3 regions of the Polaribacter sp. MED152 genome follow, and region 3 is predicted to be linked to each of the others. Evidence: riboswitches for the same ligand, from Rfam matches in the RefSeq annotation. Region 3 holds a riboswitch; each other region holds the start of a gene.
The links. A riboswitch is a leader RNA that binds a small molecule or an ion and turns the genes downstream of it on or off. The one in region 3 is predicted to bind S-adenosylmethionine.

Region 1: linked by a shared signal. The riboswitch ahead of MED152_RS06105 (homocysteine S-methyltransferase family protein) and the one ahead of MED152_RS07285 (hypothetical protein) in region 3 are both predicted to bind S-adenosylmethionine.
Region 2: linked by a shared signal. The riboswitch ahead of MED152_RS06195 (O-acetylhomoserine aminocarboxypropyltransferase/cysteine synthase family protein) and the one ahead of MED152_RS07285 (hypothetical protein) in region 3 are both predicted to bind S-adenosylmethionine.

What each region holds. Positions count from the first base shown of each region.
Region 1 covers NC_020830.1:1,382,165-1,385,450, reverse strand. Annotated here, with positions in the region: gene MED152_RS06120 (2Fe-2S iron-sulfur cluster-binding protein) at 1-179, shown strand, start outside; gene epsC (serine O-acetyltransferase EpsC) at 186-962, shown strand; gene cysM (cysteine synthase CysM) at 964-1,851, shown strand; SAM riboswitch class I at 1,915-2,039, shown strand; gene MED152_RS06105 (homocysteine S-methyltransferase family protein) at 2,084-3,088, shown strand; gene metH (methionine synthase) at 3,088-3,286, shown strand, end outside.
Region 2 covers NC_020830.1:1,401,341-1,404,626, reverse strand. Annotated here, with positions in the region: gene MED152_RS06205 (zinc-dependent metalloprotease) at 1-65, opposite strand, end outside; gene metK (methionine adenosyltransferase) at 216-1,472, opposite strand; SAM riboswitch class I at 1,838-1,955, shown strand; gene MED152_RS06195 (O-acetylhomoserine aminocarboxypropyltransferase/cysteine synthase family protein) at 2,081-3,286, shown strand, end outside.
Region 3 covers NC_020830.1:1,644,652-1,647,937, forward strand. Annotated here, with positions in the region: gene MED152_RS07280 (WYL domain-containing protein) at 1-32, opposite strand, end outside; SAM-I-IV-variant riboswitch at 971-1,065, shown strand; gene MED152_RS07285 (hypothetical protein) at 1,114-1,767, shown strand; gene MED152_RS07295 (hypothetical protein) at 1,988-2,341, shown strand; gene MED152_RS07300 (hypothetical protein) at 2,462-2,854, shown strand; gene MED152_RS07305 (hypothetical protein) at 2,859-3,286, shown strand, end outside.

The DNA.
Region 1 (3,286 bases), 260 kb from region 3:
TGTGTGCTTCATGCCAATGTTATGTGAAGTCAGACCATGAACTTCCAGAAATGACAGATGATGAAGATGCAATGTTAGCAGAAGCATTTTATGTAGAAGATAACAGCAGATTAGGTTGTCAAATACAAATTACACCAGAATTAAATGGTTTAGAGGTAGAATTAGCACCTGAAAGTTAAACCTTTATGAAGCAGACAGAACAAATCATAGAAAATAAAAAATCGGTTGAATTTAAGAATTACAATATGTGTTTAAGAGACGCTGTTGAAGTTTTTACAAAACAGTTGATAAACAATTTATTTGACCAAAATCATCTTTCGGAAAATGGTTCAGATACTCGAAGAAAATTTTTATTGATCTTAGAAAGACTAGCTGTAGAAAATGGTGAAAAACTTTGGAGCGATTTTCAAGAATCATTTAACGCCATTCGTAAAAAGTTAGATCTAGATGCAGAGGCTGCAAATAGAAATGATCCAGCTGCTAAAAGTTTAGAAGAAATATACTTGGCATATCCTGGTTTTTATGCAATAGCTGTGTACAGACTAAGTCATCAATTACTAAAATTAGATATTCCTATTTTACCTAGAATGATGAGTGAATTTGCTCATAGTACAACAGGTACAGATATACATCCAGGAGCAGAAATTGGAGAATCGTTCTTTATAGATCATGCAACAGGTATTGTAATAGGTGAAACTACCATCATTAAAAATAATGTTCAAATTTTTCAGGGAGTTACCTTAGGTGGAATTCAAGTAAAAAAGAGCTTGGCATTCACAAAAAGACACCCAACAATAGAAGACAATGTTATTATTTATGCAAACGCAACTATTTTAGGAGGAGATGTAATTATAGGTGCAAACTCTGTAATTGGGGCAAATGTTTGTGTAACAGAATCTATACCTATTAACTCAGTAGTTACAGTGCAAAAAGAAAATAATATTTTTCAAAAAAGAATTTAAAATGCAAACAAAAAGTATCATAGATTTTGTAGGAAATACGCCATTAGTAGAAGCGCAAAGAATCTTTAAAAAAGAGGGTGTTACACTTTTATTAAAACTAGAAGGTAATAATCCTGGAGGTAGTGTAAAAGACAGAGCTGCCTATTATATGATTTCTGAGGCTATTAAAAGAAAAAATATTAAAAAAGGAGATACTTTAGTAGAGGCTACAAGTGGTAATACAGGCATTGCATTGGCTTTAATGGCTAAAGTTTTAGGGGTAAATATGGTAATAACTATGCCAGAAAACTCAACGATAGAAAGAGTAAAAACGATGCGTGCTTATGGTGCAGAAGTTATACTTACTCCTGCAGATAAAGGTATGGAAGGTGCAATAGATCATGCACTAAGTTTAAAATATAAAAAGGGTTATTTTCGATTAAATCAGTTTGATAATTTCGATAATCCAAAGGCACATTACAAAACAACTGGCCCAGAAATTTGGAGAGATACTCAAGGTAAAGTAACACATTTTGTTTCTGCAATGGGCACAACTGGTACCATAACTGGAGTTTCTGATTTTCTTAAAGAAAAAAATGAAGATATTACTATAATTGGGGCGCAACCAAAAGATGGAGCAAGAATTCCAGGTATTAGAAAATGGAAAAAAGAATATTTACCAGCTATTTTTAATCCAAAAAAAATAGATCAGGTTTTAGAAGTAAGTGAAGAAGAAGCCAAAGCAATGACCATTCGTTTGGCAAGAGAAGAAGGTATTTTTTCTGGAATGAGTAGTGGAGGTTCTGTCTCTACTGCTATTAAAATTGCCAATTCAATAGACAAAGGTGTTGTGGTTGCCATTATTTGTGATAGGGGAGATAGATATTTATCTTCAGATATTTACGAATAAACCATAAAAAATAGAAAAAAAGTTCGTTACTTTGTTTCGAATTTAGTTCATAAACTTATTAATACGTTATCACGAAAGGCAGAGGGATTAGACCCAGTGAAGCTTTGGCAACCTCTCAGAAATGAGAAAGGTGCTACATTCTACAATCTATTTCGATATTTTATCAAATAGCTATTGACAGATAACAGAGAAATTACACTTTTCCTGATGACATATTATATAATAATTAGATATGTCAAATATTTACAAAGCTTTACAAGAAAGAATTTTGGTTTTAGATGGTGCTATGGGTACCATGCTACAAGCCTATAAATTTACTGAAGAAGATTTTAGAGGAGAGCGCTTTAAAGAGTACCCAACACCTTTGCAAGGAAATAATGATTTGTTATCATTAACCCAACCAGAAGCAATAAAAACAATTCATGCCAAGTATTTTGAAGCTGGTGCAGATATCATAGAAACCAATACTTTTTCTGGAACTACAATTGCAATGGCTGATTATCAAATGGAAGATTTGGTATACGAATTGAATTATCAATCTGCGAAAATTGCGAAAGAAGTTGCTTTAGAATTTACAGCTAAAGAACCGAATAAACCACGTTTTGTTGCAGGTTCAATTGGGCCAACAAATAGAACTGCAAGCATGTCTCCAGATGTAAACGATCCTGGTTACAGAGCTGTAACTTTTGATGAATTAAGAGTTGCTTATAAACAACAAGTAGAAGCATTATTAGATGGTGGTGCAGACATTTTATTGGTAGAAACTGTTTTTGATACATTAAATGCAAAAGCAGCATTGTTTGCAATAGAGCAGGTTAAAGAAGAAAGAAAAATGGATATTCCTGTAATGCTAAGTGGTACAATTACAGATGCATCAGGTAGAACTTTATCAGGCCAAACAGCAGAAGCTTTTTTAATTTCTGTTTCTCATATTCCATTATTATCAGTAGGTTTTAATTGTGCTCTAGGTGCTAATTTGTTGCAACCTCATTTAGAGGCAATTGCCAACAAAACAGAATTTGCCATTTCAGCTCACCCAAATGCAGGTTTACCAAATGCTTTTGGAGAGTATGATGAAACTCCAGAAGAAATGGGAGAACAAATAGAAGAATATTTAAAGAAAAATTTAATTAATATTATTGGTGGCTGTTGTGGAACATCACCAGAACATATTAGAGTTATCGCAAATATTGCTGCCAAATATAAACCTCGTAAAATTTTAGAAAAAGTACACTAATGAAAGTGAAACAAACTAAATACATGCGATTATCGGGTTTAGAACCTCTGATTTTAAATGAGAATAGCAACTTTATCAATGTTGGTGAACGCACAAATGTAGCTGGTTCTCGTAAATTTTTACGTTTAATTAAAGAAGAAAAATTTGACGAAGCTTTAGATGTTGCACGTCATCAAGTAGATGGTGGAGCGCAAATTG
Region 2 (3,286 bases), 240 kb from region 3:
GCATCTACAGAAAAGCCAAAAACAAGTGCAATTAGAACCAATTGCGAGAATACTTTTTTTGTCATGATTATGTTTAATTTGAATTGTTTTCGAAATTACGCAAACCATAAAGGACGAACTCTTAAATAAATGTTAAAGACAGTTTGTAAATTTTAACCAAAAAAAAGCTCTCAATTTATAAAATTGAGAGCCTTTGAACTTGATGGATTTAACATTTATAAATTAAATGCTTCTTTAACTTTATCTACATAATCTAATTTTTCCCAAGTAAAAGTTTCTACTTCTTCAGATACAGTTTCTCCCATAGGATTTGAGAAAGTTACTGTTTTTACTTCAGGATTTCTACCCATATGTCCATATGCAGCAGTATCAGAATAAATAGGAGTTCTTAACTTTAAACGCTTTTCAATAAAATAAGGACGCATGTCAAAAATTTCTTCTACTTTTTTACTGATTTCTCCATCAGATAAATCTACTGTAGAAGTTCCATACGTTTCTACATTAATACTGGTTGGTTTTGCAACTCCAATTGCGTAAGAAACCTGTACTAAAACTTCTTTACATAAACCTGCAGCTACTAAATTTTTAGCAATATGTCTTGTAGCATAAGCTCCAGACCTATCTACTTTACTAGGGTCTTTACCTGAAAAAGCACCTCCACCATGAGCGCCTTTTCCTCCATAAGTATCTACTATAATTTTACGACCAGTTAAACCAGTATCTCCATGAGGACCACCAATAACAAATATTCCAGTAGGATTTATGTGATAGGTAATATCATCTGTAAATAATTTTTGAATATGTTCTGGTAATTTTGCAATTACTCTCGGAATCAAAATTTCTACAATATCTTTTTTAATTTTTGATAACATTACTTCTTCAGATGCATCAAAATCGTCATGCTGCGTAGAAATTACAATAGCATCTATTCTTTGAGGTACATTATCATCTGAATATTCAATAGTTACCTGACTTTTTGCATCTGGTCTTAAATAGGTTATGTCTGAATTTTCTCTTCTAATTTCTGCCAATTCTGTTAACAGTCTATGAGATAATTCTAGAGCTAGAGGCATGTAGTTTTCAGTTTCATCAGTAGCGTAACCAAACATCATACCTTGGTCTCCTGCACCTTGCTCTTCTGGTTTAGATCTGTCTACACCTTGATTAATATCTGGAGATTGTTCATGAATTGCGGATAAAACACCACAAGAATTTCCATCAAACATATACTCGCTTTTTGTGTAACCAATTTTATTGATTACATCTCTTGCAATTTGTTGAACATCTAAATAAGTGTTCGATTTTACTTCACCTGCTAATATAACTTGCCCAGTAGTAACTAAGGTTTCACAAGCTACTTTACTAGATTTATCAAATGCTAAAAAATTATCGATTAAAGCATCTGATATTTGGTCTGCAACTTTATCTGGATGTCCTTCAGAAACGCTTTCTGAGGTAAATAAATATGACATAATACTCTTCTTTTTTATATGATTTAAAAAATTCGAGAAAGATTGCAGGAGGCTAAAAGGAGTATAGAATTACTGCTTTAGCATTTTTTTAATGAGGTTGCAATCAGTTCAAATTTTTCCTCTAATTATGATGCAAAAATACGTCATAATTTTATATTTAATCAATTTAGAACTATAATTATTTGCAATGCCATCATCAATAAATCATTTTTAACAGAATATTAAGTTGGTTTTTGAGGATTAAAAAAATAATCAATCCATTTTTTGTGAAAATGATACATTTTATAAATTTTAGTGTTTTTTATTTGGATGTTAACTTTTTCTGTTGCAATATTTGTACTCACAAAGTTCAATAACTTATTGAAATGTTATCAAGAAAGGTGGAGGGATTAGACCCATTGAAGCCTTAGCAACCCTTTAGAAATAAAGAAGGTGCTAAATTCTACTCTTTTAAATTGTTTAATTTAAAAGGATAGATAACAAAAGAGAATTTTCAAATTCCTTGAATTTTCTATTTTCTTAATAACATTTTTCTGGTAAACACATCAATTAAAGTTGATGCATTTGACTTTTGTTTTAATTATTTATTAACTCAAAAAAATAGAAAAATGAGTACTCACAAATTAGCAACAAATGCGTTGCACGCAGGTCATGATGTAAAATCTAATGGAGGAGCAAGAGCAGTTCCTATCTATCAAACATCATCTTATGTTTTTAATGATTCAGATCATGCAGCAAATTTATTCTCTTTAGCAGAATTAGGTTTTATTTACACAAGATTAAACAACCCAACAAACCAAATTTTACAAGAACGTTTAGCAGCTGTAGAAGGCGGAATAGGAGCTGTCGTTTTTGCTTCTGGAACATCTGCCATATCAACAGGATTGTTGACCCTTTTAAAAGCAGGAGATCATATTGTAGCTTCAAGTAGTTTGTATGGAGGAACATTTAATTTACTACATGTAACCTTACCAAGATTTGGAATTACAACAACATTTGTAGATGCTTCTAATCCTGATAATTTTGCAGATGCAGTTCAAGAAAATACCAGAGCATTTTTTGTAGAATCTTTAGGTAACCCAAAGTTAGACGTTTTAGATTTAGAAGCAATTGCAGAGCATTCTAAAGCAGCAGAAGTGCCATTTATTGTAGATAATACTGTTGCTACACCAGCATTATTAAATCCTATTAAACACGGAGCAAATATTGTAATTCACTCTTTAACAAAATATATTGGAGGTCAAGGAACCTCTTTAGGTGGTGCCATTATTGATGCAGGAACTTTTAACTGGGCAAATGGTAAATTTCCAGAATTTACAGAACCTTCTGCAGGTTATCATGGCTTAAAATACCACGAAGTTTTAGGTGCTGCCTCTTATACTTTTAAATTAATTCTTGAAGGTTTGCGTGATTTTGGAGGAGCTTTAAGCCCAACAAACGCATTTAATATTATTCAAGGATTAGAAACTTTACCAGTTAGAATTAAACAGCATTCAGAAAATGCCTTGGCTTTAGCCAAATGGCTAGAGGAACAAGAGGAAGTAGCTTGGGTAAATTATCCTGGTTTAGAAAGTAACAAGTACAATGAATTGGCTAAGAAATATTTACCAAAAGGTCAAAGTGGAATTGTAACTTTTGGTCATAAAGGAGGTTATGAAGCTGCAAAAACTATTGCAGATAAAACAAAAGTGTTCTCTTTATTAGCAAATATTGGTGATACTAAATCTTTAATTATTCATCCTGCAAGTACCACGCATCAACAGTTAGATGAAGCTGCTCAAGAAGGAGCAGGTGTTTCTCAAGATTTAATTCGT
Region 3 (3,286 bases):
ATCGCTTTTTTAACTTGTGCTTTAACATACATAGCATTTTATTTAAAAATTAATTTACTTTACTTCTATAAAACCTTTAAAAAATTCTTTTTATTTGTATAACTTAAATTTGTTTATATTTTTTGAATAGTTCCAAATTTCATTTGATCTATCAAAGCTGCTAATTCAAATTTGCACCAGTATATTTTATCTCTGAAGCGAACTTACTCTTAGCTTATATATTCTTTTAACTCTAAAATTGTAAAATTAAGATGATTTTATTCTATTAGTTTAGCAATCTAAATTTTTATAAAGATCTAAGACTTCCCAAACATCATTTGCTTAATAAAAACTTTGAATGTGCACTTAGCACCCTTCAATATATGTTAGATTATCTTTAAAGCTTCGGCAACTGACTCTGCTTTGTGGTGCTGACTAAATTTTAAAACAATATCAAAGGTGTAAAATTTAGTATTCACAGAAAACCTTTTTTGTTAACCTTTTAGATTAATTTTTCATGTTATTTCTGTATTGTGTTATTTCCCTTTTTCAAAAATCTACTTAATTGATTTAATTTCCCAGTTATTACATCTATTTTACTATTCGTTAACAAACATTTAGAAGCCCTTTCGTTAATTGATAAATCTAAATTATACCTAAGTATTCAAGTTTCAAAAAGTGATTATAAAAATATTTAAAACACTCATTGGATTAATTAAATAATTAATTTAGAAAAAATATTCTAAAATAAGCATGCCTATTGAAAGGAATAATAAATTAATTAAAACACAGATTTCAAACAAATTTTAAGAAAACTGAAATACTAGCGAATAATATTAATAGCAATTTATATTTAGCGAAGTACTGAGTTAAAGATATAAATTTTGTTCAAATAAGCAATGGTTAGAAAATAAAATATCCATTTCAAATTATTTAATTGATGGGATAATCAACTTTTAAATTGCTAAAATCATATATTTTAATATCTTTGTGGCAGTATCAGGAACGCAAGAATTGCGTACCAACCGAGCAAAAAAGCTACGGTGGTTTAGTATACGGACAGTTCTGTCAAAATAAATGAACATCCAACATATCTATTATTTACCTGATGCATAACCTTTAAAACTATGCATTTTGAAAAACTTAATGTCAAGATTTGGCGGACATGCCGTCAACTTTGGAACTGGTAAAGCCAGTGAAAAACTATTACCAGAAGATCAATCTTTGGATAATTTATTAGTGAATTATGCTCAAGAAATTATCCCTAACCATTTCATTATTTCATCTTACGATGCCATTCCTGAATATATGGGAAAATATCAATGGAAAACGATTAAAAAAGATGTCTTTAAATTAGGTGATCTAGAGCATGATTTTACTGATTTATTACTACAATATCAAGCTTCCGTAACCACCAGTATTTACTTAGGAAAGCATCATTACAACAATGTCTATGCTGTTTTTATTAAAACACATAAAGAAGGACTTGAAGACCATGTCCCTGATTACTACGAAAGTTTCGATTATGTGTTACAAATGCTCATTCAATCCGTAGACGAAAAGCCTGAACTAGACACAATAAAATTAGAGAGAATTCTACTTATCCTTTTTTATAAGATGGGATTGATTTATGAAGATTCCATAACTTTATTTAAGAGGTCGAAAACTCATTTAGGTCAAATGATATCAGAAGAATTTGAAACAACTACGATTAACGCATTAGTCGACTTAGATTCGGATGATAAGCTTGCTGAATTGTTAAAGAAAAGAGGAAATGAACAAGCATAAAAACAAATTAAAGAAAAGTGATTTTCAATATTTCTTAACCACTATTGATACTGATTGGGATGCTAAATTCTATTATTACTATCGGGTCACAAATGATGATTTTATACAGCTCGCTAGCTTCTTAGATGATTATGAAATATCCTTACGTAGTAAAACGAGGATAACATACAAAAGTCTAAAGCAAAACCTTTTGTTAACTTTAGAAAACTAGCTAGAAGGAATGTACTTATATCAAGAATACCCTGGCTTTATTTCTAGTAAAATGATTACAGGTTATGAATTTAATAGAGTCATTCAAAAAATAGTTCATGAGAAGAAGGCTATTAAACAAAAAGCTAAAAAGACTATTACACCACTAATACAATATTTAGAAAAGTTTCACCTCTACCCAAATCCTTTAGGTAACAATGAACGAAGTTGGATTGCAAAATGTCCTTCTGGAGGCAATCACTTTTTGATGGTGGTTACTACTACAGATGAATGGGGATGTGGGTATTACAAGAGAAAAGGAAAGTTAGAGGAACTTAAAAAATGGTTGTCTGAAATCAAAAGTAAAAAAGACCAGAAGATGTAGACACAAATGCTAAAGGAAATCAAAACAGAAAATCTACAAACCAAGGAAACCTTAAAGTGTTGGATTAATATAAATTAAAGAGACAAAAACACCTATTACAAATAAATTAGAACATAAGCTATGGAGTACCATAAAACAACTGTAAAACCTTTTTCAGCTCAAATAACTTTAGGATTAGAGAAAGGCTATACACAAGAAGTCATACAAAAAAAGCAAATACTACAGTTTATACAAACCTATCAAAAGGAATTATTCATAAATAAAAATATTGCTATTAGTGCATCAGTTAGTCACTGTGATATTGTTTTTAGTGGACAAATAGAGCCACATTTAAAACTCAATTTTATCAATTACCCAAAATTTCCATTAGAAGAAAAACATCTTAAGGAAACTATTAATAACCTTACGAAAGCATTGATGCAAGAGTTTTTACAAAACAGAGTAGTTGTCGAGTATTTAGATGAAACCGTCATGTTTGAAATTACTAATGAAATTGACCCAAGAATAAACTAAAACTATGAAAAAAGACATTTATATTGGATTACTAACACCTTGGGGTGTACCTCTTATTGAAAAGACATTAGAAAATTGGAGTGATGTGGAAATTAATAAATTTATGGAATTACATAGGTTACATGTATACAGCTCCAAACAAGAATCTAAAGGGGTCTATAATTTTAATATTATTAGAAATAGCACCTACCTTGCGTTAGAAAATGAAATTGAACAAATGAATATGAAAGTTGAAAAGCTAAGAACTATAAGTTTATTAGGGCAGTTTATTCATGAAAGCCAAGAAGTTCCTATAGATTATGCTGTAATTTTAAAAAACTCATTCATAGACATGCAAAAATACCTTACAGATGATGAGGAAGCTGTTTTACTAATTAATGAAAGTGAATCTCCTAACAAAATCATTAACTTAACAGGTGTTTGTCCTTATGT